Regions from separate parts of the Shinella yambaruensis genome, predicted to be linked through region 3. Evidence: riboswitches for the same ligand, from Rfam matches in the RefSeq annotation. Region 3 holds a riboswitch; each other region holds the start of a gene.
The links. Region 3 has a riboswitch for thiamine pyrophosphate ahead of thiC (phosphomethylpyrimidine synthase ThiC). Riboswitches for the same ligand answer to the same signal wherever they lie in the genome.

Region 1 (10,208 bases), 450 kb from region 3:
CTTCGTCTCCGCCGCCGCCTTCGGCGCGCTGTCGCTGTTCGGCTACACGACGAAGCGGGACCTGTCCGCGATCGGCTCGTTCCTGATCATGGGCCTGTTCGGCCTGATCATCGCCTCGCTCGTCAACCTGTTCCTGCAGTCCTCGGCGCTCGACTTCGCGATCTCCGCGATCGGCGTCCTGGTCTTCGCAGGCCTGACGGCCTGGGACACGCAGAAGATCAAGGAAATGTATTTTGAAGCCGACGACGTCGCCGTGGCCGGCCGCAAGGCCATCATGGGCGCGCTGACGCTCTACCTCGACTTCATCAACCTCTTCCTGTTCCTGCTGCGCTTCCTCGGCAACCGCGAGTAACGCCAAGCCGGATGGATGGCTGAATGAAAGAACCCCGCCGGAGACGGCGGGGTCTCACTTCGAAGAGAGACAGTCCGCCAAACCTCTCCTCCGTCATGGTCGGGCTTGACCCGACCATCCACGATCCGGGGCACGCCGGTGGATCCTCGGCTCAAGGCCGAAGATGACGTCGGGGGTGAGGCGAGGTACGTAAACAAACAGAAACCCCGCCGTTTCCGGCGGGGTTTCTGTTTGGCAAGATGCCTATTCGCTGATGATCTTGAACTTTTCGCCGGGGCGGACGGTGCTTGCCGCCGTCATCGCGTTGATCAGGCGGAAGAGGTCGAGCTTGCGGTCCGTGCCCATCATCCGCCCGGCGAGCGAGGCGACGGTGTCGCCCGCCCGCGCCGTGACGACGCGCACGCGCAGCGGCTTCAGCGAGGCGACTTCGGGCGGCGTCAGCTTGCGGAACGAGGCCCTGAGGATCGCCGCGGTCGGCTCCAGCGCCTTCGAGCCCACCGGTACCGCGGTCAGGAAGCGGTAGATCTGGTTGTCGATGCGCACGACCGTGACGTCGAATTCCCAGCGGTCGGCCGCCGCCTTGGCCGTCGCCGCCTCCAGCCCGTTGATCGTGATGGGCTGGATCGTCTCCGGCCGAAGGCCGGTCACCCAGCCGCTCGAAATATAATTGACGAGGTTCTGCTTGCGGCTGTCGGCGACGCCGTCGAAGCGGATCGCGACATCCCCGGGACCCGTCGCCAGCACCGCATCAGCCTTGTTGTCGATCTGGAAGCCGGCCGGCACGTCGAAGCGGATGCCGAGCTTGCCGTGCAGGAAGGTCTGGCCGCGCACATAGCCCTCTTCCGGCGCATCGCCGTAGAGCAGGCCGTCGATGCCGGCGAGGTAGTAGTCGCGGCCGCGGTCGCCGATCGAGCCTTCTGCGCCGAAGGCCCGGGCATGCAGGCGCGCCAGCTCCACGCGCTGCGGCGCGTTCGGGTGGCTCGACAGGAAGTCGAGGCTCTGGTCGGAATCGGGATCGACCGCGGTGAAGCGGGCATAGGCCGCCATGGAATCGAGGAAGCGCGCGGCGGCATAGGGATCGTAGCCCGCTTCGCCAAGCATGCGCACGCCGATGACGTCCGCCTGGAGTTCCTGGTTGCGCGAGAAGGCGGCAAGGCGCAGCTTTCCGCGCGCCAGGGCCTGCTTGCCGGCGATGTTGCTGGAAAGCACCTCGGCCACGACGCGGCTGGCGATGACCTCGGCCTCTTCCTTCTTCTGGCGCTCGATGCCGTGGTTGGCGGTGACGTGCGCCATTTCGTGCGAGAGCACGGCGGCGACCTCCGAGGCGTCGTTGGCGAGCGCCAGCAGGCCGCGGGTGACGTAGAGATAGCCGCCCGGCAGCGCGAAGGCGTTGATCGCGGGAGAATTCAGGATGGTGATGCGGTAGGACTGGTTCGGGTTTTCCGAAACGAGCGTCAGCGCGCCGGCAATGCGGGCGACGAGCCGCTCGGTCTTGGCGTCCTTGTATTCGCCGCCGTAGCTCGCCACGATGCGCGGGTGCTCGCGGGCGCCCATCTGGGCGCGCGGGTCGTTCTTCTGCACCTCTTCGACGATCTGCGGATTGGACGAGGGCGAGATCGTCGGCTCATAGGTCTGCTCGATGATCGACTGGCAGCCTGACAGCAGCGTGCCGGCAAGCATCAACGCCGCAAGGGGCTTCAAAACCCCGCGTCCGCATACCATTGCAGCTTCCTGCGTTGCTCTCGCCATATCTCTTGCCCACAGCCCGAACCGGGTCCTCGAATGGATGAGATAGACGCACCATACCTGGCCGGCAACTCCCGATTCGACAAACGCTTCCCTTGTGGCTCCGGTGACACAGGGGGGCGTCCAAATTGTGGCGTGCCGCCGGGATGCCCTGCCGGCCGTGCTGCTAAAGCGCGGAATGACCGAGGAATTTTGCAACGGCCGGCGGTTCGCGCCGCGAGAGGAAATCGCCGGCGGGCTCATCGAGAAGGATCGCGCCCGCCTCCAGAAACATCACCCGGTCGGCCAGCCGGCGGATGTCTTCCGGCTGATGCGTGATGAAAAGCATCGTGCTCTTCGTTTCGTCGCGCAGTTCCGCCAGAAGTTTCGCCATCTCCGCCCGCATGGCCGGATCGAGCGCGGCGAAGGGTTCATCGAGCAGCAGGATCGGCCGGCGCCGCACGAGGGCGCGGGCGAGCGCCACGCGCTGCCGCTCCCCGCCGGAGAGCGAGCCCGGCAGGCGCCGCTCGTAGCCGCCGAGGCCGACGCGCGCGAGCGCCGTGAACACGCGCTGGCGCGCCGGCGCGTCCAGCCGCAGCGCTGGATCGATGCCGAGGCCGACATTGTCGGCGATCGTCAGGTGCGCAAAGAGGTTGTTGTCCTGGAAGATGATCGAGACCGGCCGTTCCGCGGGGTCCCGCCCTGCCATGTCTTCGCCGAGCAGCCGGACATCGCCCGAAGCTGGCGCCTGGAAGCCGGCGATCACGTTGAACAGCGTCGATTTTCCCGCGCCCGAGGGGCCTGCTACGGCGACTGCGGCGCCGGCGGGAATGGCGCAGTCGAAGGAAAGCCGCTTCTCCTCGAAGCGCACGGTGACGTCGGTGAGGCGGATGGCAAGGTCAGGCATCGGCGCTTTGGCTTTCGGTCGGGCGCTCCGCCGTGGTCGAGGGTAGCGTCAGGAGAAGGCATATCACGCCGAGCAGCAGCGCGATGCCGGCGGCGTCCGCCGTGCGATAGCTCGCCATGCGGGAGAAAAGCAGCCAGGGCAGGGTGACGAAGCCTTCCGCGCCGAAAATGGCGACGGCGCCGAGATCGCCGAGCGACAGCGCCATGGCGAAGGCGAAGGCCGTTAGCAGCGGCTTCTTCAGGGCCGGCAGGTCGATCCATCGCAGGCGATGCAATCCGGTGACGCCGAGGCTGAGCGCGAGCCGCGCGGTGCGCGCAAGATGGGTGCGATAGGCCGGCTCCAGCACGCGCACGACGAAGGGCAGCGCCATCAGCGCGTTGAGGACGGTGACGACGGCGGGGGCGAAGCGCCCGGTCTCGCCGAAAGTCCTCAGCACGAGGAACCAGCCCGTGGCGACGACGACCGGCGGCACGAGCAGGATGAGCGAGCCGACTGCCGGCAGTGCGCGGCCCATCAGCCGCGTCGCGATGCCCGCCTCGCCCGTTTCGGCAAGTCGCGGCACGAGCACGATGGGCAGCGCGATCGCGAGGCTGAGGCAGGCCGAGGCGAAGGAAATGGCGAGGCTGGTAAGGAGCGCCCGGTGCAGCAGCGGATCGAGCGCCAGTCGGACGAGATCGGCGGAAAGGCCCGAGACGAGGGTGGCGGCGAGCGGGGCGGCGGTGAAGAGGGTGAAGAGAAGGATGACAAGGCCATCGGGGAGGCGGCGCCCGCGGCCGTCGAAACGGCGGATGGCGCGGCCCGCCGTCATGCCTTCCTCGGGCGGGCGGCCGAACAGCGAGATCAGCCAGAGCAGGCTTGCCGTGACGAGGATTTGCAGGAAGGCGAGCAGCACGGCGCGCTCGGGGTCGAAATCGAAGCGCAGCGCCTGGTAGATCGCCACTTCGATCGTGGTCGCCGCCGGTCCGCCGCCGAGCGTCAGCACGATGGTGAAGCTCGTCGCGCAGAGCATGAAGACGAGGCCGGCGATGCCCGGCAGGACCCGCCGGATCACCGGCCATTCGATGAGCCGGAACACCGCGCCGCCGCCCATGCCGAGATTGGCGGAGGTCAGCCAGTATTCCGCCGGAATGCGGTCGAGGGCCGCCAGCAGGAAGCGCGCGGCGAGCGGCAGGTTGAAGAAGACGTGGGCGATCAGGATGCCGGCAAGCCCGTAGACGCTGAACGGGCTCTGCAGCCCGGCAAGCCCGAGCAGGTCGTTGACGACGCCCTGCCGGCCCCAGATCTCGATGACGCCGAGCGCGGCGACCAGCGCCGGCAGGCCGAGCGGTACGACGGACAGCCGGATGATCCAGACGCGACCCGGAAAATCCCGCTGCCGGGCGAGCGCCCGGGCGACGGGAATGGCGAGGAGGACGGACAGCAGCGTGGAGAGCGTCGCCTGCAGCAGCGTGAACCGCGCGACGCGTCCGATATAGGCATCGAGGAGCGGCGCGCCGGCGCCGGGGCCGGCATGGGCGAGAAGCACGGCCGTCGCCGCGCCGACGAAGGCGAGCACGGTGCCGAGGGCGAGGCCCCCGGCGACACGCAGCGTCCGTCGCTCAGTGCGGGCGAAGATCACGCTACCTGGCGCTCATCGCCGCCAGCCATTCGTCGATCCAGGCCTTGCGGTTGGCCGCGACCTCGTCCGACGGCATCAGGAAGGTCTTTTCCGGCTTCACCAGCGCGTCGAAGGCGGCCGGCAGCGGGTTCTTCGTCTTCGCGGCCGGCATCATCCAGTTGGTCTCCGGGATGATCGACTGGAAGTCCGGGCCGGTCATGAAGGTCAGGAATTGGCGGGCAAGGTCCTTGTCGTCGGCGGTGCGCGTCAGGCCGGCGACCTCGATCTGCACGTAGTGGCCCTCGGAGAAGGCGGCGGCCTTGTAGCGCTCGCTCTGTTCCGCGATGACGTGGTAGGCCGGCGAGGTCGTGTAGGACAGCACCATCGGCGCCTCGCCCTTGGTGAAGAGGCCGTAGGCTTCCGACCAGCCGGGCGTGACGGTCAGCACGCGGTCCTTCAGCTTGCCCCACGCCTCGCCCGCCTTGTCGCCATAGACCGACTTCACCCAGAGCAGGAGGCCGAGACCCGGCGTCGAGGTGCGCGGATCCTCGATGACGATCTTCTGCGAGGGATCGCCCTCGACCAGCTCCTTCAGGCTCGCCGGCGGGTTCTTGAGCGTCTCGCTGTCATAGACGACGGCGAAATGGCCGTAGTCGTAGGGCAGGAACGTATCATCGGAGAAACCGCCGGGCACGGTGAGGTCCGCCGGCGAAAGGCCGTGCACCTCGAAGAGGCCGGTCGCCTTGGCCTCGGTGATCAGGTTGGTGTCGAGGCCGAGCACCAGGTCGGCCTTCGTGCCCTCGCCTTCGAGTTTCAGGCGCGTCAAAAGTTCGACGCCGTCGGCGACGCCGACCCACTCGACGGTGCAGCCGCAGGTCTTCTCGAAGGCTTCCTTGACCTTGGGGCCGGGGCCCCATTCGGCGACGAAGCTCTCATAGGTGTAGACGGTCAGCGTCTTTTCCTGCGCGAGCGCGGGAAAGGCGAGGGAAACGGCGAGTGCCGCGATGGTGGAAAGAGAAGTCTTGCGCATCCGCGCCTCCTTGCTGTTCACAAAACGGGAGTAGGGCGCTGGATGTGCCGTCTAATCCCTCCGCCGGTACGAGCCGGATCAGGTTCTTCGGGTTGGCGAAACCGCCTCTCAGCCGGAGGAAAGAACCCCGGGCACCCCGTTAGAGCAAGGCAAGGCATAATCCTGCGCGAGGCGGCGCGCAAGGGGCAAGCGGAAGGCCGGTGCTGGCGCCAGGCTTGGTTCGATGACACACATCACCCCGCCTTCTGTCGTCATCCTCGGGTTTAACCCGAGGATCCATGCGTCATCCGCGACTGTGGATGGTCGGGTCAGGCCCGACCATGACGGAGGAGAGGTTGGCGGACTTCGCCAATAATCCTAGGGCTCGCGCAAGCGCGACTTGTCCATTCGGCCTCAAAGGCCGAAGGCGTCCTTGAACTGGTACCACCAGGAGCCGATGGTGGAATATTGCGCGCGGAACATGCGCCCGCCCGGGAAGGGGATCCAGGGCAGTTTCTCGAACTGGCTGAAACGCGAGAGGTCGCCGTCGATCGCCTCGCTGAGGATGCGGCCGAAGAGATGCGAGCCGGTGACGCCGTGGCCGCTGTAGCCATGGGCGAAATAGGTGTTCTTGCCGATCTTGCCCATCTGCGGCACGCGCGAGAAGGAGAGGGCGAAATTGCCGCTCCAGGCATAATCGATCTTCAAGCCCTTCAACGAGGGGAAGACCTTTTCGAGGTTCGGGCGAATCTTAGCCCTGACGTCGGCCGGGTCCGTGCCGCCGTAGACGGTGCCGCCGCCGAAGATCATGCGCTTGTCGGCCGACAGGCGGAAATAATCGAGGATGTAGCGCACGTCCTCCACGCACATGTCGCTCGGGATCAGCGCATCGGCGCGCTCGGCGCCGAGCGGCTCGGTGGCGATCATCTGGGTGGAGACCGGCATGACGCGCGAAACCAGCTTCGGCACGACATGGCCGAGATAGGCATTGCCGCAGATGACGGCGACATTTGCCGTGACGCTGCCCTTCGTCGTGTGGATGACGGGCTTTTCCGCCTCGTGCTCGACGCGGGTGACGGGCGACTGCTCGTAGATCACGCCGCCGAGCGTCTCCAGCGCCCTGGCCTCGCCAAGCGTGAGGTTGAGCGGGTGCATGTGGCCGCCGGTCGTATCCAGCATGCCGCCGATATAGGCGTCGGTGTTGACGAGCTTTCGCATCGCCGCCTTGTCGAGCATCTGGTGGTCGTCCATGCCGTAGCTCTTCCACAGCGCCTTCTTGTGCTCGAGGTCCTTCATGTGGGCAGGCGTGTAAGCGGCGTAGATGTTGCCGTCCTTTAGGTCACAATCGATATCATACTGCGAGACCAGGCGGCGGATGATCCTGCCGCCCTCCTGCACGAGGCCGCCGACGAAGGCGCCGGCCTGATCGCCGTAGCGGCGCTTGATCGTGTCGAGACTGGCATTGAGGCCGTTGACGATCTGGCCGCCATTGCGCCCCGAAGCGCCCCAGCCGATGCCCGCCCCCTCGACCATCACCACCTTGTAGCCCTTTTCGGCAAGGTGGATGGCGGTGGAAAGGCCGGAATAGCCGGCGCCGAGCACGGCGACATCGGCCGTGACCGCGCCCTCCAGCACCTTCGGCGTGCGGATGATATTGCGGGAGGCGGCGTAGTAGCTGTCGGGATAGGCGCCGTTGCCGGCATAGGAGGCATTGTTGGCCATCAGACGATTTCCAGATAGGCGCTGAATTCGAAGTCGGTCACCTGTTCGGCGAAACCGGCGATTTCCTGCCGTTTGCAGGCGATCAGCATGGAGCGGAGGTCCGCGTCGAAGATCTCGGAGACGATCGAGCCGTTCTCGAAGGCGGTGACGGCCGAACCCCATTCCGAGGGAATGCGCGGCAGCTGCGATTGATAGGCGCGACCCGAAACTGGCGCCGGCGGCTCCCAGGTGTTGCGGATGCCGACGAGGGCGGCGCCGAGAATGCCGGCCATGACGAGGTAGGGGTTGGCGTCCGCGCCGGCGACGCGGTGCTCGATGCGCCGCGCCTTGTTGCTGCCGCCGGGAATGCGGATGGCGGCGGTGCGGTTCTCGTAGCCCCAGGAGACGGAGGTCGGCGCGTGCGTGTCGGGGCGCAGGCGGCGGTAGGAGTTGAAGTGCGGCGCGAAGAGCAGCGTCGATTCCGCCATGCCGCGCGTCAGGCCCGCGACGGCGTGTTTCATGATGTCGGAGCCTTCGGGCGTGCCGTTGTCGAAGACGTTGTTGCCGTCTTCGTCGATCAGGCTGAAATGCATGTGCATGCCGCTGCCCGAGCGCATGCCGTAGGGTTTTGCCATGAAGGTGGCGGCAAAGCCGTGCTTGCGCGCGACGCCCTTGATGATGCGCTTGAAGAACAGCGCGTCGTCGGCGGCCTTCAACGGGTCGTCGGAATGCATCAGGTTGATTTCGAACTGGCCGATGCCGTTTTCCGCGACGGCCGAATCCGCCGGCACGTTCTGCCGCTCGCATTCCGCATAGACATCGGAGAAGAACTGGCCGAAATCGTCGAGCTCGTCGATCGAGAGGATGGCGTCGGAATCGAGCCGCTTGCCGGTATAGGGCGAGATCGGCGGCTCGGCATGGTCGGGCTCGGCGTCGATCAGGTAGAATTCCATTTCCGAGGCGACGACGGGGCGCAGGCCCAGTTCGTGGTACTGCCGGACGATGTTGGCGAGCGCCTGGCGCGGATCGGCGAGGAAGGGGGTGCCGTCCTCCTTGAACAGCCAGAGCGGCACGACGGCCGACGGCTTCAGCGTCCAGTTGACGGGCAGCGCGCCGCGGCCGGTCGGGCTGCAGATGCCGTCCATGTCGCCCGAGGCGAAGACATGGCTGGAGCCGACGATATCCTCGCCCCACACGTCCACGCCCACGATGGACAGCGGCATGCGGATGCCGCCCTTCAGCACCTTTTCCGCCTGCCCGACGGGCACGCGCTTGCCGCGCAGGATGCCGTTCAGGTCGCAGACCACGGCCTGGATGCTCTCCACGCCGTCGGCATTGATCAGCCAATTGGCATCGTCGTTCGGAGTCATGGTTCCCTTCCGTATCACATAATTATTTTTGTGATCACATTTTCAAAATATGCACACTTTCTTGTCGGGGGTCAAGCTGCTAGAACCTGTCACAAAGCATAGGATAGCATCTGGCAGCCTTTCGTGGAGGGATGGATTGGGCAACTTGGCGCTTGAGCCGCTGGACCGGCCGGAAGGCATGACGACGCATGAATATGCGCATCGGCGCCTGCGCCAGGCCATCATGGTCGGCTCGATCCGGCCGGGGGAATCGCTGACGATCCGCGGCATCGCCGAGGCGATGGAGAGTAGCCCGACGCCGGTGCGCGAGGCGCTGCGCCGCCTTTCCTCCGAAGGCGCGCTGCGCGTGCTCGACAACAGGCGCATCATGGTGCCGCGCATGACGGCGGACCGGTTCAGCGAGCTCGTCTCGCTGCGCTCGGTGCTGGAGCAGCACGCCGCCCGCCGGGCGGTGCCGCACATCACGGAGCGCCGGATCGACCGGCTGGAAGAGATCGACAGGGCGCAGGACGAGGCGATCGCCCGCAAGGACAATGCCAACGCGCTGCTGCTGAACCAGGAATTCCATCGTGCGCTCTACACCGCCAATCCCGAGCAGGTTATCCTGCCGATGGTGGAGAGCATCTGGCTCCAGCTCGGCCCCTTCCTCGGCATCGCCATGGAGCATGTCGCCCAGCTCTATTTCGTCGATCGCCACCAGGAGGCCATCGCCGCGCTGCGCAAGCGCGACGAGGACGCCGTCGCGGCGGCGATCAAGGCCGATATTTCCGAAGGCATCGGCGGTTTCGAGCGGGCGGCGATCGAGAACCTGCTGCGGCTCGCCGGGCAGTAGCCTAGTTCACGCTCACCGTGTCGCCGCAAGACACCTTGCCCGGCGCGACGACCTTTGCCAGCACGCCGAAGCCGCCGCCGCCGTGTTTAGCAATCGCATGCAGCACATCCTTGTCGAAGGGGATGCCCGGCTGTCCAAGGGCGGTGAAGGCGCAGCGCGGGCAGGGCTCGGTGATCTCGACGACCGTCTCGCCGATGCCGAGCCTTCGGCCGACGAGACGCTGCTCGACGAAATCGGCATCGCCGTCATCGGTGCCGATCAGGATGTTCGGCCGAAAGCGCCTGGTATCGATGACGGCGTCCGGCAGCAGCGCTTGCAGGCGTGCCAGCGAAGACGTGGTCAGGATGTGCAGGTGCCCGCGATCGTAGCGCGGCGCGGCATCCGCCGCGCCGAAACACAGGAACCGGACGGGAAATCCGAGATGATCCGAGGCAACCCTGTCGGCCGACGGCGAGGGAACGCCATGCCATGTCATGGCGTCGAGGCTTATCTCCGGCCTGTCGGCTTCCAGCCGGGAGCGAAGCGCCGGGACAGGTCTCCAGCGCTTTTCCTTTTCCGGCGCCGCGACGGCTGCGCCGTCCGCTTCGAAAAGACCCCATTGCCGGTCTCCGACAACGCCGGTGTCGTCGATATCGACGGTTTCGAGCCGCTCGCCGGTCAGAGAGCTGACCGGATAACGCCAGAGTTCGCTTGCCACGCCAAGCCGCATCCCGCT
Region 2 (10,208 bases), 970 kb from region 3:
TTCGGCGAAAACGTGTCGCGGTAGCCTTGCGCCGAGAATGGCGCAGCGCCGCGGGAACGGGCGGAGGCAATCATGGTGGCGCGGGTCGGGACGATCGCATTCCAGGGCATCGAGGGCGTGCCGGTCGACGTGCAGGTCATGGTGGCGCCCGGCAAGGTGGGCATGCAGATCGTCGGCCTGCCGGACAAGGCGGTCGCCGAAAGCCGCGAGCGGGTGCAGGCGGCCCTGCACGCCTCCGGCCTTTCGCTGCCGCCGAAGCGCGTGACGGTCAATCTCGCCCCCGCGGACCTGCCGAAGGAAGGCAGCCACTACGACCTTGCCATCGCGCTCGGCCTGATGATGGCGCTCGGCGCCGTGCCGGGCGATGCGCTGGAGGACTTTGTCGTCATCGGCGAGCTGAACCTCGACGGCACGATCGCCGCCGTCGCCGGGGCGCTGCCCGCCGCCATGGGGGCGAACGCGCTCGGCAAGGGGCTGATCTGCCCGGCGGAAAACGGCGCGGAAGCCGCCTGGGCCGGCAGCGGCCTCGATATCCTGGCGCCGCGCAGCCTGATTGCGCTCGCCAATCATTTCAAGGGAACGCAGGTCCTGTCCCGGCCGGCGCCGGCAATCCGGGCGGCGGCGGCGGACCTGCCGGACCTTGCCGATATCCGCGGCCAGGAAAGCGCCAAGCGGGCGCTGGAAGTGGCGGCGGCCGGCAACCACAATCTGCTGATGGTCGGCCCGCCGGGCTCGGGAAAGTCCATGCTGGCCGCGCGCCTTGCCGCCATCCTGCCGCCGCTCTCGCCGCGGGAGCTGCTGGAGGTCTCGATGATCCATTCCATCGCCGGCCAGCTTTCCGGCGGCCGGCTGTCGGATCGCCGGCCCTTCCGCGCGCCGCATCATTCCGCCACCATGGCTGCGCTCGTCGGCGGCGGGTCGCGGGCAAGGCCGGGCGAGGTCTCGCTGGCCCATAACGGCGTGCTCTTCCTCGACGAGCTGCCGGAATTCTCGCCCCAGGCGCTCGATGCGCTGCGCCAGCCGCTCGAGACCGGGGAATGCATCATCGCCCGGGCGAACCACCGGGTGAGCTATCCCGCCGCCATGCAGCTCGTCGCGGCGATGAACCCCTGCCGCTGCGGCATGGCGGGCGAACCCGGCCGGACCTGCGCCCGCGGCCTGCGCTGCATGAGCGACTACCAGGCCCGCATTTCCGGCCCGCTGATGGATCGCATCGACATCCGCATCGACGTGCCGGCCGTCTCCGCGACGGATCTCATCCGCCCGATGGCCGCCGAGGCCAGCGAGACCGTCGCCCGCCGCGTCGCCCGTGCCCGTGCCCTGCAGGTCGACCGTTTCGCCCGGCTCGGCATGGCCTCCGTCACCAGCAATGCGCGCGCCTCGACCGCGCTCGTCGAAAAGGTGGCGGAGCCCGATCCCGGCGGTCTCCAGCTCCTGCGCGATGCGGCGGAGAAGATGCATTTCTCCGCGCGCGGCTACCATCGCATCCTCAAGGTCGCCCGCACGCTCGCCGATCTCGACGAGGCGCCGGTTGTCGGCCGCATCCATCTGGCGGAGGCGATCTCCTATCGCATCGCCGGCGAGCGGCTCTCCGCGGCGGCGTGAGTTTTCGGGAAGAAGGCAGCGGTCCCGCCGAAGGAGAGTGGGAGCGTGGGTCTGGTATGCCGATGCCCTATGCGGGCATGGCTGAGCCTTGCCGATCGGGCACGGACGAACGGTTCACCTGCCGGCGGGCGGTCCCGCGGGATCCTTGCAGACGGCTTCGATGCGGTGCTCGTCCGGATCGATGATGAAGGCGGCATAGCAGGTCGGGCCGTAGGGGAGGCGCAGTCCGGGTGGGCCATTGTCGCGCCTGCCCGCGGCAAGGGCGGCGCGATGGAAGGCATCGACCGCGCGGCGGCTCGGTGCGGCAAAGCGATGTGGAAGCCTGGCCCCGGCGCGGCGGCGGCCGTGCCGTGATCTTTCAGGCAGGGCTTGTCGCCGCCGCCGGGCGGGCCGTAGCCGATGGCCTGGCCTGGCCCGGCTCGCCGCGGCGGATATCCGACCAGACCCGCGCGTAGCCGAGCAGCGCAAGAGCCGCATCATAGAATGCGGCCGCGCGAAGAATGCCGCAAACGCCGGGGGAAAGGTGATGCAGCATGAGGGAGGGAGCCGGGAACGGCCCGCCATGCGCATGGCGCGGCGGGCCGGAGGGCGTCAGCCGCCGAGGCCTTCGAAGAGCGCGGTGGAAAGATAGCGCTCGGCGAAGGAGGGAATGATGACGACGATGGTCTTGCCGGCATTTTCCGGGCGGCTGCCGACCTTGGCGGCGGCGGCGAGCGCCGCGCCGGAGGAGATGCCGACGGGCACGCCCTCCAGCCGCGCCACGAGGCGGGCATTTTCGAAGGCCTCGTCGTTCGTCACGGTCACGATCTCGTCATAGATCGCCGTGTCGAGCACGGCCGGGGCGAAGCCGGCGCCGATGCCCTGGATCTTGTGCGGGCCGGGATTGCCGCCGGACAGGACCGGGCTGTCGGCCGGCTCGACGGCGACGACCTTGAGGCCGGGCTTCTTCGCCTTCAGCACCTGGCCGGCGCCGGTGATCGTGCCGCCGGTGCCGATGCCGGAAACGAGGATGTCGACCGCGCCGTCCGTGTCGTTCCAGATCTCCTCGGCCGTCGTCCGGCGGTGGATTTCGGGGTTGGCCGGGTTTTCGAACTGCTGGGGAATGATCGCGCCGGGAATGGTGGCGGCCAGTTCCTCCGCCTTGGCGATCGCGCCCTTCATGCCCTTCGGCCCCTCGGTCAGCACCAGTTCGGCGCCGAGCAGTGCCAGCATCTTGCGCCGCTCGATCGACATGGTCTCGGGCATGGTGAGGATGAGGCGGTAGCCCTTGGCGGCGGCGGCGAAGGCGAGGGCGATGCCCGTATTGCCCGAGGTCGGCTCGACCAGCGTCGAGCTGCCGGGCGTGATCTTCCCGTCGGCTTCGAGCGCCTCGATCATCGCCACGCCGATGCGGTCCTTCACCGAGGCGATCGGGTTGAAGAATTCGAGTTTTGCAAGAAGGGTGGCCGAAACGCCCTTTTCCCTGGCGAACTTGTCGAGCCGCACGATGGGCGTGTCGCCGATCGTCTCGGTGATGGAGGCGTAGATACGGCCGCGGCCGGGTTTGCGGGTGTCGGTCATCGGGTGCTCCCTCGGTTCTCGTTCCGCAAAAGATAGGAGCGAATGGCGCCGGAGACGAGTCCGGATTTCGCGACAAAAGCGCCGAAAGCGGAATAATCCCGCACTGAGCGCAATTCCGGCAAAAGGGTGCAGCGGTTTTGCGCCCGGACGTGCGCGGGAACAAACAGATTGAGCGTTTTCGCGATTTCAGGAAAAGCGGAAACGCTAGCGGCGCAAAACGGGATGATGCTTCAGGCCGCGCGGGTCGCGATATAGGCGGCGGTGCCGGCGAGAATGCCGGCGGCGACCCGGTTCATCCGCTGCAGCGCCTTCGGCTGCCTGAGGAGAAGCCGGGCGCGCGAAGCGAGCGCGATATAGGGCACGAGCACGACGATGAGCACCAGGAAGGTCGCGGCAAGCAGCATGCCGTAGTCCTCGAGGCCGATCGCCTCGAGATCGACCAGCGTCGGCACCAGCGCGACGTAGAACAGCATGGTCTTCGGATTGCCGAGCGTCACGAACAGGCCGGAGAGGAAGGACAGGGTCATGCTCGTCGAGGCGCGCGCCTCGATATCCTGCGGGATGAGGCCGCTCGTCCAGAGCTTCCAGGCGATGTAGCCGAGATAGAGCGCACCGGCGATCTTGATCAGCATGAAGGTCGTGGTGAAGGTCTGGGCGATGAAGGCAAGGCCGAGGATGACCGCCGTCAGGTAGATCATGTCGCCGAGGATGAGGCCGAGGCCCATGAAGAAGGTGGGCCGGAAACCCGAGCCGAGCGCCCGCGCGACGATCGCCGTGATGCCGGGACCGGGAATGATGGCGGCGATGAACAGGGCACCGCAATAGGCAAGCAGGACGGCGACGGTCATGACGGACTCCGAGGGACCGCGCTCTTCTAGCCCAATTCCGGCAAAAGTGCGAAGCCGTTTCGCGCCTCGAATGGCACAAGACGAAAGCGCATCGCGCCCTGCGGTCCTGCCGGCACGCTATCTCGGCCAGCCCGTCAGGCAGGCGCTCCGCCCCGATTCGCGTGGCGCCTTCGATATGCGGGCGTTGCCGCACGACGGAACGCGAAAACTCTTCCTCATGGGGTTTCCTGCCGGTCTTCTTGACCCCGGATCGCCCTCTCCGGCTCCATCGCCCCTGTTTACCGCCCGGCCGCGCCGGCTTGTTCACACGGCGCCGGATGATGGACCCGCCGCTGGTCAGAACGCGGCCATCGGCGACAGCGCGAAAGGCTGCTCCGGCGCGAGGTCGCCCGCCGCGCGCAGCATGAGCACCATGTCGCCTTCGTCCGGCACGGCCGTGCCCGCCCAGACGAGGTGATCGGGCGCGAAGTGCATGGTGACGCGGGCAGGTGCCAGGTGCAGGCTCGCCAGGATGTCCGCAAGGCTCGGAATGCGCGCGCCGACGACATCGAGGAGATCGAAGCCGTCGTCCTCGCCCATCTGCCAGGCGATGACGGCATTAGCCTCTTCCATCAGGTCGAGCCTGAGGTCCGGCATCAGCGCGGCGTTGAACAGGAACATTTCCTTCTGCCGAAGCGGCGCGAAACGATCGGACACTGGCCGGCGGCCGTCGAGCAGGCGGCCGAGCAGCGTCAGGTCGACCTCGCTGCCGATATCGAGCCGCCGGAGCGGCCCGTCCCGTCCGCCTGCCGGTGCCGGGCCGGAGAAACGATGCTGCGCCAGCGTGCGAAAGCCGTGGCGATGGTAGAGGTCCGGTGTATCGGTCAGAAGCGCGACGGCCTCGAACCCTTCCGCATCGCAGTGCCGGAGCGCCGCTTCCATGACATCGCGATAGAGCCCCTTGCCGCGGTGTTCCGGCCGCACAGCGCCCGATTGCAGGCCCGCGGCGCGCACGAAGGTGCCGTTGATGACAAGCGGCAGGGAAAACGCGCTGATATTGGCGATGCAGCGGCCGGCATCGTCGAACCAGGCGAAAGGCATGGTCGTCGGGTCCGGTCCGCCGAGCCGGTCCATCACCGTCACGTCGATGCCGAAGATGTCTTTGAGGAGGTCGGCAAGCGCCCGCCAGGCGGCGCCGTCGCCGAAATAGTCCGAGCGGAAGGAAAGGCCCTTGCGGTCGGGCATGGCCCCTAGCGCACGCCGGTGGAGCCGAAACCGCCGGCGCCACGGGTGGTCTCGCCCGCCGTCTCCACCTCGCGCACGGCGACCTGCGTGACCGGCGCGATCACCATCTGCGCGATGCGCATGCCGCGTTCGATGACGAAGGGCTCCTCGCCGAGATTGACGAGCAGCACCTTCACCTCGCCGCGATAGTCGCTGTCGATCGTGCCGGGCGTGTTGAGGCAGGTGATGCCGTTCTTGAAGGCGAGGCCGGAGCGGGGGCGGACCTGTCCCTCGTAGCCGGCCGGGATCTCGAAGACGAAGCCGGTCGGCACCAGGGCGCGCTGGCCGGGCGGCAGCGTCAGCGGCTGGTCTTCCGCCACGGCGGCGCGCAGGTCCATGCCGGCGGCGCCGCCGGTCTCGTAGGCGGGAAGCGCGATGCCCGCGCCATGCGGCAGGCGGAGAAGGCAGAGCGTGGGCTGGGTGGGGGCATGTGCGTTCATGCGCCCATAAGCCGGCCGCAGTCCCACCCCGTCAATTGCATCTTCCCGGCGGAGGCTGTAAAGACCGCGGCAACTCACAGGATATTGCAGAAAATGGCCGAAACCCTTGCAGAGGCGGTCTCCCGCCGCCGCACCTTCGCGATCATCGCACACCCGGACGCCGGTAAGACCACCCTCACGGAAAAGCTGCTGCTTTTCGGCGGTGCCATCCAGCTCGCCGGCGAAGTGAAGGCGAAGAAGGACCGCATCCAGACCCGCTCGGACTGGATGAAGATCGAGCGTGAACGCGGCATCTCCGTCGTCACCTCGGTGATGACCTTCGAATATGACGGCAACGTCTTCAACATTCTCGATACGCCCGGCCACGAGGACTTCGCCGACGACACCTACCGCACGCTGACGGCGGTGGATGCGGCCGTCATGGTCATCGACGCCGCCAAGGGCATCGAGCCGCGCACGTTGAAGCTGTTCGAGGTCTGCCGCCTGCGCGACATCCCGATCATCACCTTCGTCAACAAGATGGACCGCGAAAGCCGCGATCCGTTCGAAATCCTCGACGAGGTGGAGGAGAAGCTGGCGCTCGACACCGCCCCGGTCACCTGGCCGGTCGGCCGCTCGAAGACCTTCTGCGGCTCCTATCACCTGGCCGACCGCACCTTCCGCGGCTCGGACACGCAGGTGCAGCCGACGAGGATCGACGACCCGGCGGTGGTGGCGAAGAACCTGCCGGAAAACGAGCGGGCCGCCTTCACCGAGGAGCTGGAACTCGCCCGCGAGGCCTGCCGGCCCTACGACCAGGAAGCTTTCCTCGAAGGGCACATGACGCCGGTCTTCTTCGGCTCGGCGCTCCGCAATTTCGGCGTCCGCGACCTCATCAACGCGCTCGGCGCCTTCGCGCCGCCGCCGCGCGACCAGGTGGCGGACGTGCGCAAGGTGCATGCCTCGGAAGACAAGATGACGGCCTTCGTCTTCAAGATCCAGGCGAACATGGACCCGAACCATCGCGACCGCATCGCCTTCGCGCGCGTCTGCTCCGGCATGCTGGAGCGCGGCATGAAGGTGCGCCTTGCCCGCACGGGCAAGACGATCGGCCTTTCGGCCCCGCAGTTCTTCTTCGCCTCGCAGCGCCAGCTGGCCGATACGGCCTATGCCGGCGACGTGGTGGGCATCCCCAACCACGGCACGCTCCGGATCGGCGACACGCTGACGGAAGGCGAGGCGCTGGTCTTCGAGGGCGTGCCGAACTTCGCGCCGGAAATCCTGCGCCGCGTGCGGCTGGAGGACGCGATGAAGGCCAAGAAGCTGAAGGAAGCGCTCCAGCAGATGGCGGAGGAGGGCGTCGTGCAGCTCTTTTCGCCGGAAGACGGCTCGCCCGCCATCGTCGGCGTCGTCGGTGCGCTGCAGCTCGACGTGTTGAAGGAGCGGCTTTCGGCGGAATACGGCCTGCCCGTCTCCTTCGAAATGTCGCGCTTTTCCGTCTGCCGCTGGATCTCGTCGGACAGCGCGGCGGAGCTGGACAAGTTCGTCACCCAGCGCCGCGGCGATATCGCCCGCGACCTCGACGGCGACCCGGTCTTCCTGGCGCAGGATGCCTTCTCGCTGCGCTACGAGGCGGAACGTTATCCGGCGATCAAGATGGTCGCCATCAAGGAATACCACGTCACCAAGGCCTGAGCGGGCGGGCTCACCCGCCCACGATTTAATCCGCCACCTTTTCCCCGCTCTCGGGGAAAAGGATGCATGGCGCCGGTGGCAAACGCGCCGCGACACCACTTTCGGCGTGACAGGCGCCGCGTCATTTGCGAAAACCCGTTCAAGACAGGGGCGCCCGCCGCAAGGCGGGCTGAGAAGCACCCTTTGAACCTGAACCGGATCATGCCGGCGGAGGGAGTCGAACGGGTGCCGCATCGCCGCCACCCCGAGGCCGCCCCTGCCGGGAAGGAGGCGAGATGGCCGACACAATCGCAAACATTCTCTCGATCGCGGGCTCCGATCCCTCGGGCGGCGCGGGCATCCAGGCGGATCTCAAGACCTTTGCCGCGCGCGGCACCTACGGCATGGCGGCGCTGACGGCCCTGACGGCGCAGAACACGCAGGGCGTTTCCGGCGTGCATCTGGTTCCGCCGGATTTCGTGGCGGCGCAGATCGCCGCGGTCTTCGCCGATATCCGGGTGGATGCGGTGAAGATCGGCATGATCGCCTCGGCGGAGATCGCCGAAGCCGTCGCCACGGCCCTGTCGCCGCATCGCGCGGTTCCCATCGTGCTCGATCCCGTCATGGTCGCCAAGGGCGGGGCCTCGCTCCTGGCGCAGGAGGCCGTGGCCGCGCTGGTGCGCCAGCTGCTGCCGCGCGCAAGCGTGCTCACGCCGAACCTGCCGGAGGCGGCGGCCCTCCTTCGTGAGGCGGAGGCCGTGGACCGGGCCGGCATGGAGGACCAGGCAAGGCGGCTGCTCGACCTCGGGCCGAAGGCGGTGCTGCTGAAGGGCGGGCACCTGCCGGGCAGCGAGAGCCCCGACGTGCTCGCGACGCCCGATCGGCTGCACTGGTTCGAGGGCGTGCGCGTGCTGACGCGCAACACGCATGGCACCGGCTGCTCGCTGTCGAGCGCGATCGCCGCCGAGCTCGGCAAGGGGCAGGCGCTCGTCGATGCCGTGGCGGCGGCCAAGCGCTTCATCGCCGGTGCCGTGCGCCTGTCGGATGCGCTGACCGTCGGCTCGGGCCACGGTCCGCTGCATCATTTCCATCTTTCCGGCAACTGATCGGTCAGCGGTCGGCCAGCGCGAGCCGGAGGCTCATCAGGCCGAGAGCGGCGGCGAAGCTGCGCTGCATCCAGACGATGACCGCCGGCCGGCTCAGCACCTGCCGGCGCAGGCCGGCGGCAAGCGCCCCATAGCCGACGAAGACGAGGAAGGTGAGGGCCATGAAGACGCCGCCGAGGAAAAGCATCTGGCCCGTGGCATCTCCGGAGGCGCTCACCGGGATGAACTGCGGCAGGAAGGCGAGGAAGAACAGCGAGAGCTTCGGGTTGAAGATGTTGGTGAGGATGCCCTTGCGCACGATCCTCAGCGCATTGCCGGCCGGTGCCTGCTCCGGCCCGACATCGAGCGCATTGCTGTCCTTCAGCAGGCTCCAGGCGATGAACAGGAGATAGGCGACGCCGATATAGCGCAGCACCTCGAAGGCGAGCGCGCTGGCATGCAGCACGGCGGCAAGGCCGACCACGCTGGCGAGGATATGCGGAACGATGCCGAGCGTGCAGCCGAAGGCGGCCAGGACGGCGGCGCGGAACCCGCCGCTGATGCCGAGCGCCAGCGTATAGATCACGCCGGTGCCCGGCAGGAGGATGACGACGAGCGAGGTGATGAGGAATTCGGAAGTCATGTCTGGTTCCATGCGGGTTGAAAGGCAGCAGGGAACACCGGAAGGGCGCCGGGGGTCTTGAATGAAATTGCGGGGTGCGGGCCGCTCAGGCGCGCGCGGCGAGAAAGGCGCCGGGCGTATAGCCGTAGCGGCGGGTGAAATTGCGCGTCATGTGGCTCTGGTCGGCGAAGCCGGCTTCGATGGCGGCCTCGGCAAGCGGGGTGCCGGCCGCGATCAGCCGGCGGGCAAGCTCGGTGCGGCGCTGGAGCAGGTAGGCATGCGGCGTCAGGCCGGTGAGCCGGGCGAAATCGCGCACCAGCCGGAAACGGCCGAGCCCGCAATCGCCGGCAAGGTCCTCCAGCGTCACCGCCGAGGCCGGGTCGGTGTCGAGCCGGTCGCGGGCACGGCCGATGGCTGCAGGACCATCCTGCCGCGGCGCCTCTTCGCGCAGCACGGCGGCGAGCAGCAGGAGAAGCTGTTCCTCGCGGCCGAGCGCGTCGGCGCCGGCGTCAAGAAGCAGGGCGAGCAGCCGGGAAACCAGGCCTGCGATACGCCCGTCGTCCAGCACCGGCGCGTAGAATTCCTCGCGCGGGCGCCCTTCGAAAATATCCTCCGCCGCCGCGCGGACGAGCGCCGGCTCCAGATAGAGCATGCGCCAGGCGCGCGGTGCGTCGCCGAGCGGCGCGCCGTCATGCACCTCGCCGGGGTTCACGGTGATCGTGTTGCCGGCCGCCGCCTCCACCAGACCGCGCCCGCTCGCCGATTTCTGCGCGCCGCGCTCGATGAGGCCGATGCCGTAGGTCTCGTGGGTATGGCGCGCGAAGGTATGCCGGCTGTCGGCGAAGACCGCCTCGATGCCTTCCACGCCGGTTCGCACGATCCGGAAGCGCCCTGTCGCCATGGCTCAATCCCTCGCGACGCCGGGAAGCGCCGCCGTCTCGCCGAACCAGTCGAGGGCCGAGCGGCACCAGATCTGGCGCGCCGGTTTCAGCGCCGCACGCTGGTTGATGCTGCCCCAGCGGATGCCCCAGGTCGCGGCGTCCTCGCCGGTGCCTGTCGTGAACAGCGGCGAGCCGCATTCGGGACAGAAATATTGCAGGCGCTTGCGGCCGTTCCCGGCGGTCTTCGTGTA
Region 3 (10,208 bases):
CTGGCCGGTCTTGCCGGCGCACTGGTCGGCGCGCTGCAATCGGTGCAGGTCGGCATGGGCGAGCCGGCGCTGATCCTCGCCTTCGTCGTCATCGTGATCGGCGGCATCGGCTCGATCAAGGGTGCGCTGATCGGCGCGATCCTCGTCGGCCTCGTCGATACGATGGGCCGTTTCCTGCTGCCCAAAGCGCTCGCGCTGATGATGCCGGCCACGCAGGCCGGTCCCGTCGGCGCCGCGCTCGCCTCCATGCTCATCTATATCGTGATGGCGCTCATCCTCGCCTTCCGGCCGAGCGGCCTTTTCTCGGCGAGGACATGACCATGGGAGCCCGCGAAACGACGGTCAACGTCCTCCTCGTCCTCCTGCTGCCGGCCGTCGCGCTCACCGCGCTCTTCATCGGCGAGGCCTTCTACATCACGCTTGCCACCCGCATCGCGATCCTGGCGCTGGCGGCGGTCGGGCTCAACATCGCGCTCGGGCTCGGCGGCCTCGTCTCCTTCGGCCATGCCGCCTTCTTCGGCCTTGGCGGCTATGTGGCCGGCGTGCTGGCTACCCATGCCTTCAACATGGAGCCCGTCGCCTTCGGCCTGCCGGGCACGACCGCCATGCCGGTCATCTGGCTCGTCGCGATCCTCCTTTGCGGCCTCGTCGCACTGCCGATCGGCCTCGTCAGCCTTCGGACATCCGGCGTCTACTTCATCATGATCACGCTCGCCTTCGCGCAGATGATCTATTATTTCGCGATCTCCTGGCCGGCCTATGGCGGAGAGGACGGCCTGTCGCTCTCCATGCGCAACGGCTTTCCCGGCCTCAACACGGCAAAGCCCTTCCCCTATTTCGTCGTGGTCTTCGTGCTGCTGCTCGCAGGCCTTCTCCTCTTCCACCGCCTGCGGGCCTCCCGCTTCGGCGCGGCGCTGGAGGCCGCGCGGCAGAACCCGGCAAGGCTCGCCGCCATCGGCATCTCGCCTTTCGCGATCCGTCTCGTCGCCTTCGTGCTCTCGGCCATGATCACCGGCCTTGCCGGTGCGCTGTTTGCCGATCTCAACCGCTTCGTCAGCCCTTCCATGCTGTCCTGGCACATGTCCGGCGAATTGATCGTGCTGATCATCCTCGGCGGCAAGAACCGCCTGTTCGGCCCGTTGGCCGGCGCGGCGCTGTACGTTCTCTTCGAATATGCGCTGGGTGGCCTGACGGAGCGCTGGCAGCTCTTCCTCGGCCTCGTCCTGCTCGCCGTCGTCTTTTTCGCGCGCGGTGGGCTGATCGGCCTTCTTGCCGGGAGGCCACGCCATGGTTGAACCGGTCCTCGACGTCAAAGGCCTCGAAAAATCCTTCGGCGCGCTGAAGGCGACGAACGGGGCGAGCCTCGATCTCAGGCCCGGGGAGATCCACGCGCTGATCGGCCCGAACGGCGCGGGCAAGAGCACGCTGATCAACCAGATTTCCGGCGCGCTCGCGCCCGATGCCGGCAGCATCCGCTTCCTCGGCACCGACATCACCATGCTCGACACGGCGCGGCGCGCCCGCATGGGCCTTGCCCGCACCTTCCAGATCTCCTCGCTCGCCCAGGAGTTTTCCGCGCTGCGCAACGTCATGCTCGCCGTGCAGGCGCGGCAGGGAACAAGCCTGCGCTTCTTCCGCCCCGTTGCGAGCGACGTCTCGCTCACCGAACCGGCAATGCGGATGCTGTCGCGCGTCGGCCTGGCCGACCGGGCGAACGTACCCGCCGCGGCGCTGTCCCACGGCGAACGCCGGCAGCTCGAGATCGCCGTTGCGCTTGCGATGGAGCCGAAAGCCTTCCTGCTCGACGAGCCGATGGCCGGCATGGGGCCGGAAGGCTCCAAGGCGCTGACCGGCTTTCTCGACGGGTTGCGTCGGGAAGCGCCGATCCTGCTGGTGGAGCACGACATGGACGCCGTCTTCGCGCTTGCCGACCGCGTGTCCGTGCTGGTCTACGGCCGCATCATCGCGACAGGCAGCGTCAGCGAGATCCGCAACGACCCCGAGGTGCGCCGGGCCTATCTGGGGGAGCCCGCATGAGCCTGCTCGTGCTTGAGGAGATCGAAACCTTCTACGGCGCTTCGCAAGCCCTGTTCGGCGTATCGCTGGCCGTGGGCGAGGGGGAGGTCGTGGCGCTGATGGGCCGCAACGGCATGGGCAAGACGACGACGATCCGCTCGATCCTCGGCCTGACGCCCGCCCGTGCCGGCCGCATCGCCTTCGGCGGCAAAGCCGTGACTTCCCTCCTGCCGCATCGCATCGCCCGGCTCGGCATCGGCCTGGTGCCTGAGGGGCGCCGATGCTTCGCCAACCTGACGGTTGAGGAGAACCTCCTCGCCTCCGCCCGGCGCGGCGCCTGGACGCTGGCGAAGGTCGTCGATCTCTTTCCCCGGCTCGGCGAGCGGCTGGGCCAATATGCCGATACGCTGTCCGGCGGCGAGCAACAGATGCTGGCGATCGGCCGCGCCCTGATGACCAATCCGAAGCTCCTCATCCTCGACGAGGCGACCGAGGGTCTGGCGCCCGTGATCCGGCAGGATATCTGGGCGGCGATCCGGCGGCTGAAGGCCGGGGGGCAGTCGATCCTCGTCGTCGACAAGACGCTCTCGGAACTCCTGCCGCTCACCGATCGCTGCTGCGTGCTGGAAAAGGGCCGCACCGTGTTTTCCGGCCCGCCGCAGGCCTTTACCCGCGACCTGCAGGACCGCTATCTCGGCGTCTGAAAACGGAGGACGGCATGCTCGGCTACAGGATCACCGACTGGGACGACGCCTACGAGAACGGCGGCAATATTCCGGGCGGCATGCGCTGGCCCGCCGCCTGGGTGGAACCGGCGCAGCAGATGCGCACGGCGCTTGCCGCCGAAGGCCGGGCAAGACTCGACCTTGCCTATGGCGAGGGCGAACGCAACCGCCTCGACCTCTTCCTGCCCGAGGGCGCGCCACGCGGCCTCGTCGTCTACGTGCACGGCGGCTTCTGGCTGCGGCTCGACCGGAGCTTCTGGTCGCACCTTGCCGCAGGCGCCCTCGCCCATGGCCACGCCGTCGCCATGCCCTCCTACACGCTCTGCCCGGCCATCCGCATCGGCAGCATCGTGCGGGAGATCGCAGCGGCGATCGAAACGGCGGCGGGACTGATCGCCGGCGAGCTCCGCCTGATCGGCCATTCAGCGGGCGGCCAGCTCGTCAGCCGAGTGGTGTCGCAGCCCTCGCCGCTTTCCGCCGAAACGCTCGCCCGCATCCGCCACGTCCTCTCGCTCTCCGGCCTGCACGACCTGCGCCCGCTCATGCATACCGCCATGAACGAACGGCTGTACATCGACGAGGCGGAGGCCATCGCCGAGAGCCCGGCCCTGCTGCGTCCTGTCGAGGGCACGCGGCTCACCTGCTGGGCGGGTGCCATGGAGCGGGCGGAGTTCCTGCGCCAGAACGCCCTGCTCGCCAACATCTGGACCGGCCTAGGCGCCACGACGGCGACCGTCGTCGAGCCGAACCGGCACCATTTCGACATCGTCGACGGCCTCGCCGATCCCGAGCATCCCCTCACCAGAACCTTGCTGTCGCCCTGACCAGATGAGCACGCTTGCCGCCTATGGCGGCCTTTTCCTCGCCGCGCTCGTCGCCGCCACCATCCTGCCGGCCCAGTCGGAAGCGGTGCTCGGCGGCCTGCTGGCCACCGGAACCTATTCCTCCGCGCTGCTGATCCTCGTCGCCGGCACCGGCAATGTCCTGGGGTCGGTCGTCAACTGGCTGCTCGGCCGCGGCGTCGAGCGGTTTCGCGGGTCACGATGGTTTCCGGTCAGCGACGGAAACCTCGATCGGGCCGGGCGGTGGTATCGCAGATACGGCTGGTGGAGCCTGCTCTTGAGCTGGATGCCGATCATCGGCGACCCGCTGACGGTGGCGGCCGGTATCATGCGCGAACCCTTCCTGCGCTTCCTGATCGTCGTTTCCATCGCCAAGTTCGGCCGCTACATCGTGCTCGCCGCCCTCGTGCTGCACTGGCTCTGAAATTTTTTCCGGAAGGAATGGAATGGGCGTCGCCCGGCTTTCGTATACTGGGGCATGAACGGAAAGACACCCGGCTTCAACGTGATCGGACAGCTCGCGGCGCTCAGGCGCTACGCGCTCTCCCTCGTGCGCAATCCGGACGAGGCCGAGGACCTCGTGCACGATGCGCTGGTCAAGGCATATGAGCGGCAATCGACCTTCCGCACCGGCGCCAGCGTGCGCAACTGGCTGATGTCGATCCTGCACAATGCGCATGTCGACCGCCTGCGCCAGCGCCGCTCGCAGGAACGCCGCCACGATGCAGCGGCGGAACTGGCGGAGGCGTCCGTCCCGGCGAACCAGGACCATTCGGTGCGCCTGACGCAGCTGCGCAACGCCTTCTTCGCCCTGCCGGAAGACCAGCGCGAGGCCCTGCACCTCGTCGCGATCGAGGAGCTTTCCTATCAGGAGGCGGCCGAAACGCTGGGCATTCCTGTCGGCACGCTGATGTCGCGCGTCGCCCGCGCCCGCCAGCGGCTGCGCGCCTTCGAACAGAGCGGCGCGGCCGCTCCCGTCACACATCTCAGGCTCGTCGGAGGCACTGGCGATGACAAGCAATGATCCCATTCTCGAAACCGATCTCAACGCCTATGTCGACGAGCAGCTCGCCGTCGGCCGGCGCATCGAGGTGGAGGCCTATCTTTCGGAACGGCCGGAGGTCGCGGCGCAGGTCATGAAGGACCTGCGCGTGCGCGACGAGCTTCGCTTGGCGCTCGCCGACCACCGCACGGTGATCCGGCAGGAAACGCGCGAGGCCGCGCGGCTTCTGGAGCGCTCGCTGTCGCGCCGCCGCATCTTCTCCGTCTTCCGCCGCGCCGCAGCCATCGCCCTGTTCGTTGCCGCCGGCTGGACGGCCCATGCCGTGCTCGGCCCCTTCGGCGCCACCGAGGTCGTGGCCTCCACGCCGCCGCCCGCCTTCGTGGAGGAGGCGGTGCGCGCGCACAAGACGACGCTGCTGCGCGACACGATGGCCTCCCAGCCGGAGACCGAGACCTTCGATCCGGCCGAGATCCGCTCGGCCACCGCGATCGTGCTGCCGGACCTGCCGAAGGGCTGGAGCGTGATCGACACGCAGGTCTTCCCCTCCGCCTACGGCCCGAGCGTCGAGCTGGTGCTGGAACCGCGCAAGGACGAGCGCCTGTCGCTGTTCGCGGTACGCCCCGGCTCGTTCGCCGTGCAGCATGTCCTGCTCTTCCACGCCGACAATGCCCGGGCCGCCTACTGGCAGATCGGCGACGTCGCCTATGCGCTTGTGTCGGAAAGCCGCAAGGCCGACGACCTGGCGCAAACCGCGCGCGATCTCTCGCGCACGCTCTACTGATCAACCGCTTCCAAACCGAAGGAGACATTCGATGGACCCCGTACAACAGCGATTTGGCTACGGCGCGCAGGCGCAGTCGGCCGCCCTCTTCGACGAGGGCCTGCGCCAGCACATGCTGCGCGTCTACAACTACATGGGCGCAGGCCTCGTCATCACCGGCCTCGTCGCCTTCATCGTCGGCTCGACGCCGGCCCTCTACGTGCCGATCTTCTCCTCACCGCTGAAGTGGGTGGTGATGCTGGCGCCGCTCGCCTTCGTCTTCTTCTTCTCGTTCAAGATCCAGACGATGTCGGCCAGCGCCGCGCAGATGACCTTCTGGGCCTTCTGCGCCGTCATGGGCCTGTCGCTCGCCTCGGTGTTCCTCGTCTTCACCGGCACGAGCATCGCCCGCACCTTCTTCATCGCCGCCACCATGTTCGGCACGACGAGCCTCTACGGCTATGTGACGAAGCGTGACCTGTCGAAGTTCGGCTCGTTCCTGATCATGGGCCTGATCGGCGTCATCATCGCCTCGATCGTCAACATCTTCCTCGGTTCGACCGCGCTGCAGTTCGCCATCTCCGTGATCGGCATCGCCGTCTTCGTCGGCCTCACCGCCTGGGACACGCAGAACATCAAGGAACAGTATGCCGAAAACATCGACCAGGAATCGCAGCAGAAGATGGCCGTGTTCGGTGCGCTTTCGCTATACCTGAACTTCGTCAACATCTTCCAGCTCCTGCTGAATTTCACCGGCGAACGCGAGTAGTTTTCGCAAGGGATTTCAAAGAGAACGGCGGGGCAAAACCCCGCCGTTTTCTTTTGTCAGAAGCCTGCACTCCGTTCCCCCCGGCGTCATCCTCGGGCTTGACCCGAGGATCCTGTGTGTTTGGTCTGATGTAAGATGGTTGCGGGAAGGAGGCCGAGAGGATCCAGGCCGCCGTTTGTGACGGCAGGCCGCGGCGTGGCTTGGTCCCTTCCCGCTTCGCCCATCAACCTGAACAGTTGCACGGGGCTGTCGCCACAGACCCCGCACACAGGAGCAGGCGCCATGACGATACACCATACCTTCATCGGCTGCGACATCGGCAAGGACATGATCGACATCTTCGATCCGAAAACGGCCAGGTTCTGCCGCATCCCCAACGAGCAGACCGCGCTGTCCGCTTTTGCCCGTGGTCTCGACCCGGCCACCGACCTGGTCGTCTTCGAGGCGACAGGTCATTGCGACCGGCTGCTGCGCCTGTGTCTTTCGCAGGCCGGCATCGCCTTTGCCCGCGTCAACCCGAAGACGGCCCGGCGCTTTGCCGAAGCGCGGGGACGGCTGGCCAAGACCGACCGCATCGATGCCCGCTCGCTTTGCGAGATGGGAACCATGTTCGGCCTGACGGCCGAGGCGCCGCCTTGCCCGGTGCGCGAGCGGCTGGCGGCCCTTGCCCGCCGCCGGGACCAGCTCGTCGATGCCCGTGCAACCGAGCGCCGGCATCTTTGCGATGCCTTCGATCCCGCCGTCCGCGCCGACATCGAGGCCATGATCGCCATCCTCGGCGAGAGGATCGCCTCGATCCAGGCTGCGATCGACGAGCAGATGAAGAATGGACATCTCGCTCAGCAGGCGCACCGCCTTACCTCCGCGCCCGGCGTGGGCAAGGTGACAGCCTTGACCCTGCTGGCCCATATGCCCGAACTCGGCAGCCTTTCGCCCAAAACAGCCGCAAGCCTTGCCGGCCTTGCCCCCTTCAATGACGATTCCGGCAGGAGATCCGGCCGACGCCGCATCAAGGGCGGCAGGCCACGCGTGCGAAAGGCCCTCTACATGGCGGCCCTCGGCGCCATCAAGGCCTCAGCGCGCCTGCGCGCCTTTCATCAGGCCGTCTCAGCCAGAACAGGCTCCGCAAAGGCCGGCATCATCGCCGTCGCACGAAAGCTCATCACGATCCTCAATGCAATGCAGCGCGACAAAACCAACTTCGCTTGAACACAGTTGCCATATCGCGGGTGCCGTGTGGATCCTCGGGTCAAGCCCGAGGATGACGGAGGAGTGGTTTTCGCACAATATAATGTAAGATTTTACTTACGTATTTTACCATGTTGACAAATCATCCCCGAGCGTCTTTGCTTAGGGCATTCACCAGGGGGGTCCCGACAAGGGGCTGAGATACTGCTGGCATTCGCAGCGCAGTGACCCGTTGAACCTGATCCAGTTCATACTGGCGTAGGGACGGTGCAAGCGCTGTAGAACCCGAAATCCGCAACCCGGATTCCGCCTACGCGTCCTTCCATCATTCCGGCTCTAGGACTGGGTCTCCAACCGCAAACTTGGAGCCTCACGATGAACATTGCCGCCCAGAAGCTCACCCCCACCGTCACGACGGGCGCCCTTCCCGCCTCGCGAAAGATCCACATAGCCGGCGAGCAGCACCCGGAGATCCGCGTGCCGATGCGCGAGATCGCGCTGCACCCGACCTCCGGCGAACCGCCGGTCATCGTCTACGACGCCTCCGGCCCCTATACCGACCCCGCCCATGTCGTCTCGATCGAGAGCGGCCTGCCGCGGCTGCGCGAGGCCTGGGTCGCGGCGCGCGGCGACACCGAGGACTATGAAGGCCGCCACATCCGCCCGGAAGACAACGGCTTTGCCACCGGCGAACGGCTGACGCCGGAATTTCCCGTGCGCAACCGGCCGCGCCGGGCGAAGGACGGCAAGGCGGTGACGCAGCTCGCCTATGCCCGCGCCGGCATCATCACGCCGGAAATGGAATTCATCGCCATCCGCGAGAACCTCGGCCGCAAGGCCGCCAAAGAGGCGCTCATCCGCGACGGCGAGAGCTTCGGTGCCCATATCCCCGACTTCGTCACGCCGGAATTCGTTCGCCAGGAAGTCGCGAGCGGCCGGGCCATCATCCCGGCCAACATCAACCATCCGGAAGCCGAGCCGATGATCATCGGCCGGAACTTCCTAGTGAAGATCAATGCCAATATCGGCAATTCCGCCGTCACCTCCTCCATGGCGGAAGAGGTCGAGAAGATGGTATGGGCGATCCGCTGGGGCGGCGATACGGTCATGGACCTTTCCACCGGCCGCAACATCCACAACATCCGCGAATGGATCATCCGCAATGCGCCGGTCCCGATCGGCACCGTGCCGCTCTACCAGGCGCTGGAAAAGGTGAACGGCATTGCCGAGGACCTCACCTGGGAGGTCTTCCGCGACACGCTGATCGAGCAGGCCGAACAGGGCGTCGACTATTTCACCATCCATGCCGGCGTGCGGCTCGCCTATATCCCGCTCACCGTAAGCCGCGTCACCGGCATCGTCTCGCGCGGCGGCTCGATCATGGCCAAATGGTGTCTCCATCACCACCGGGAAAGCTTCCTCTACGAGCATTTCGAGGAGATCTGCGACATCTGCCGCGCCTATGATGTCTCCTTTTCGCTGGGCGACGGGCTGCGTCCCGGATCGATCGCCGACGCCAACGACGCCGCGCAGTTCGCCGAACTCGAAACGCTCGGCGAGCTGACGCAGATCGCCTGGGCAAAGGATTGCCAGGTGATGATCGAAGGCCCCGGCCATGTGCCGATGCACAAGATCAAGGAGAACATGGACAAGCAGCTGAGGACCTGCGGCGAGGCGCCCTTCTACACGCTCGGGCCGCTGACGACCGACATCGCCCCCGGTTACGACCACATCACCTCGGGCATCGGCGCCGCGATGATCGGCTGGTTCGGCACGGCCATGCTCTGCTACGTCACGCCGAAGGAACATCTCGGCCTGCCCGACCGCGACGACGTGAAGGTCGGCGTCATCACCTACAAGATCGCCGCCCACGCCGCCGATCTCGCCAAGGGTCACCCGGCGGCGAAGATCCGCGACGACGCGCTGTCGCGCGCCCGCTTCGAGTTCCGCTGGGAGGACCAGTTCAACCTCTCGCTCGACCCGGAGACCGCACGCGCCTTCCACGACGAGACGCTGCCGAAGGAGGCGCACAAGGTGGCGCATTTCTGCTCCATGTGCGGCCCGAAATTCTGCTCCATGCGCATCTCGCACGATATCCGGGCCGAGGCGCAGAAGGAGGGGCTGGAGGCCATGGCGGCGAAATATCGCGACGGCGGCGACCTCTATATGCCGCTTGCCGGCGCCCCGGCGGGAGAATGACGATGCGCGTCCTCGTCAAGGGGGCCGGCGTGGCCGGCCTCACGGTCGCCTGGCAGCTCTATCGCCACGGTTTCGACGTCACCATCACCGAGCGCGCCGAAAAGGTGGGCCTCGGGGCCTCCGGCTTTGCCGGCGGCATGCTGGCACCCTGGTGCGAGCGGGAGAGCGCGGAGGAGCCCGTGCTCACGCTCGGCCGCTCGGCCGCCGACTGGTGGGAGGCGGCCGTGCCCGGCCATGTCAGCCGCCGGGGAACGCTGGTCGTCGCCGCCGGCCGCGATGCCGGGGAGCTCGACCGCTTCGCCCGCCGCACGAGCGGCTGGGAATGGCTGGATGCCGCGGCCATCGCCGAGCTGGAGCCGGATCTCGCCGGCCGCTTCCCCAAGGCCCTGTTCTTCCGGCAGGAGGCCCATCTCGATCCGCAACGGGCGCTCTCGGCCCTCACCGCCGGACTGGAGGAGGCGCGCATGCGCTTCCTCTTCGGCGCGGACGGCACGCAGGATGCGGCACGCTACGACCGCGTGGTCGACTGCACCGGCGCGGCCCGGATCGGCCAGCTGCCGGACCTCCGGGGCGTGCGTGGCGAGATGCTCTATGTGGAAACCCCGGAGATCAACCTCTCCCGCCCCGTCCGCCTGCTGCATCCGCGCCAACCGATCTACGTCGTGCCGCGCGGACGAGGTCGCTTCATGGTGGGCGCGACCATGAT

Region 1: another riboswitch for thiamine pyrophosphate. It lies ahead of thiB (thiamine ABC transporter substrate binding subunit); the one in region 3 lies ahead of thiC (phosphomethylpyrimidine synthase ThiC).
Region 2: another riboswitch for thiamine pyrophosphate. It lies ahead of thiD (bifunctional hydroxymethylpyrimidine kinase/phosphomethylpyrimidine kinase); the one in region 3 lies ahead of thiC (phosphomethylpyrimidine synthase ThiC).

What each region holds. Positions count from the first base shown of each region.
Region 1 is NZ_CP150638.1:4,058,721-4,068,928, reverse strand. It holds gene WMC41_RS19855 (Bax inhibitor-1/YccA family protein) at 1-352, shown strand, start outside; gene WMC41_RS19850 (M48 family metalloprotease) at 596-2,074, opposite strand; gene thiQ (thiamine ABC transporter ATP-binding protein) at 2,265-2,984, opposite strand; gene thiP (thiamine/thiamine pyrophosphate ABC transporter permease) at 2,977-4,602, opposite strand; gene thiB (thiamine ABC transporter substrate binding subunit) at 4,604-5,611, opposite strand; TPP riboswitch at 5,650-5,760, opposite strand; gene WMC41_RS19830 (NAD(P)/FAD-dependent oxidoreductase) at 6,005-7,312, opposite strand; gene WMC41_RS19825 (glutamine synthetase family protein) at 7,312-8,661, opposite strand; gene WMC41_RS19820 (GntR family transcriptional regulator) at 8,840-9,493, shown strand; gene WMC41_RS19815 (MOSC domain-containing protein) at 9,495-10,202, opposite strand.
Region 2 is NZ_CP150638.1:4,582,464-4,592,671, forward strand. It holds gene WMC41_RS22315 (YifB family Mg chelatase-like AAA ATPase) at 73-1,605, shown strand; partial or broken gene WMC41_RS22320 (VOC family protein) at 1,720-2,140, opposite strand; gene cysK (cysteine synthase A) at 2,197-3,165, opposite strand; gene WMC41_RS22330 (LysE family translocator) at 3,396-4,013, opposite strand; gene WMC41_RS22335 (GNAT family N-acetyltransferase) at 4,350-5,237, opposite strand; gene dut (dUTP diphosphatase) at 5,243-5,716, opposite strand; gene WMC41_RS22345 (peptide chain release factor 3) at 5,810-7,390, shown strand; TPP riboswitch at 7,527-7,623, shown strand; gene thiD (bifunctional hydroxymethylpyrimidine kinase/phosphomethylpyrimidine kinase) at 7,666-8,475, shown strand; gene WMC41_RS22355 (LysE family translocator) at 8,480-9,097, opposite strand; gene WMC41_RS22360 (AraC family transcriptional regulator) at 9,183-9,977, opposite strand; gene WMC41_RS22365 (GFA family protein) at 9,981-10,208, opposite strand, start outside.
Region 3 is NZ_CP150638.1:3,611,318-3,621,525, forward strand. It holds gene WMC41_RS17655 (branched-chain amino acid ABC transporter permease) at 1-318, shown strand, start outside; gene WMC41_RS17660 (branched-chain amino acid ABC transporter permease) at 321-1,295, shown strand; partial or broken gene WMC41_RS17665 (ATP-binding cassette domain-containing protein) at 1,360-1,758, shown strand; gene WMC41_RS17670 (hypothetical protein) at 1,906-2,037, shown strand; gene WMC41_RS17675 (ABC transporter ATP-binding protein) at 2,034-2,720, shown strand; gene WMC41_RS17680 (alpha/beta hydrolase) at 2,735-3,565, shown strand; gene WMC41_RS17685 (YqaA family protein) at 3,570-4,007, shown strand; gene WMC41_RS17690 (sigma-70 family RNA polymerase sigma factor) at 4,062-4,607, shown strand; gene WMC41_RS17695 (anti-sigma factor family protein) at 4,594-5,367, shown strand; gene WMC41_RS17700 (Bax inhibitor-1/YccA family protein) at 5,399-6,115, shown strand; gene WMC41_RS17705 (IS110 family transposase) at 6,398-7,324, shown strand; TPP riboswitch at 7,470-7,586, shown strand; gene thiC (phosphomethylpyrimidine synthase ThiC) at 7,679-9,502, shown strand; gene thiO (glycine oxidase ThiO) at 9,505-10,208, shown strand, end outside.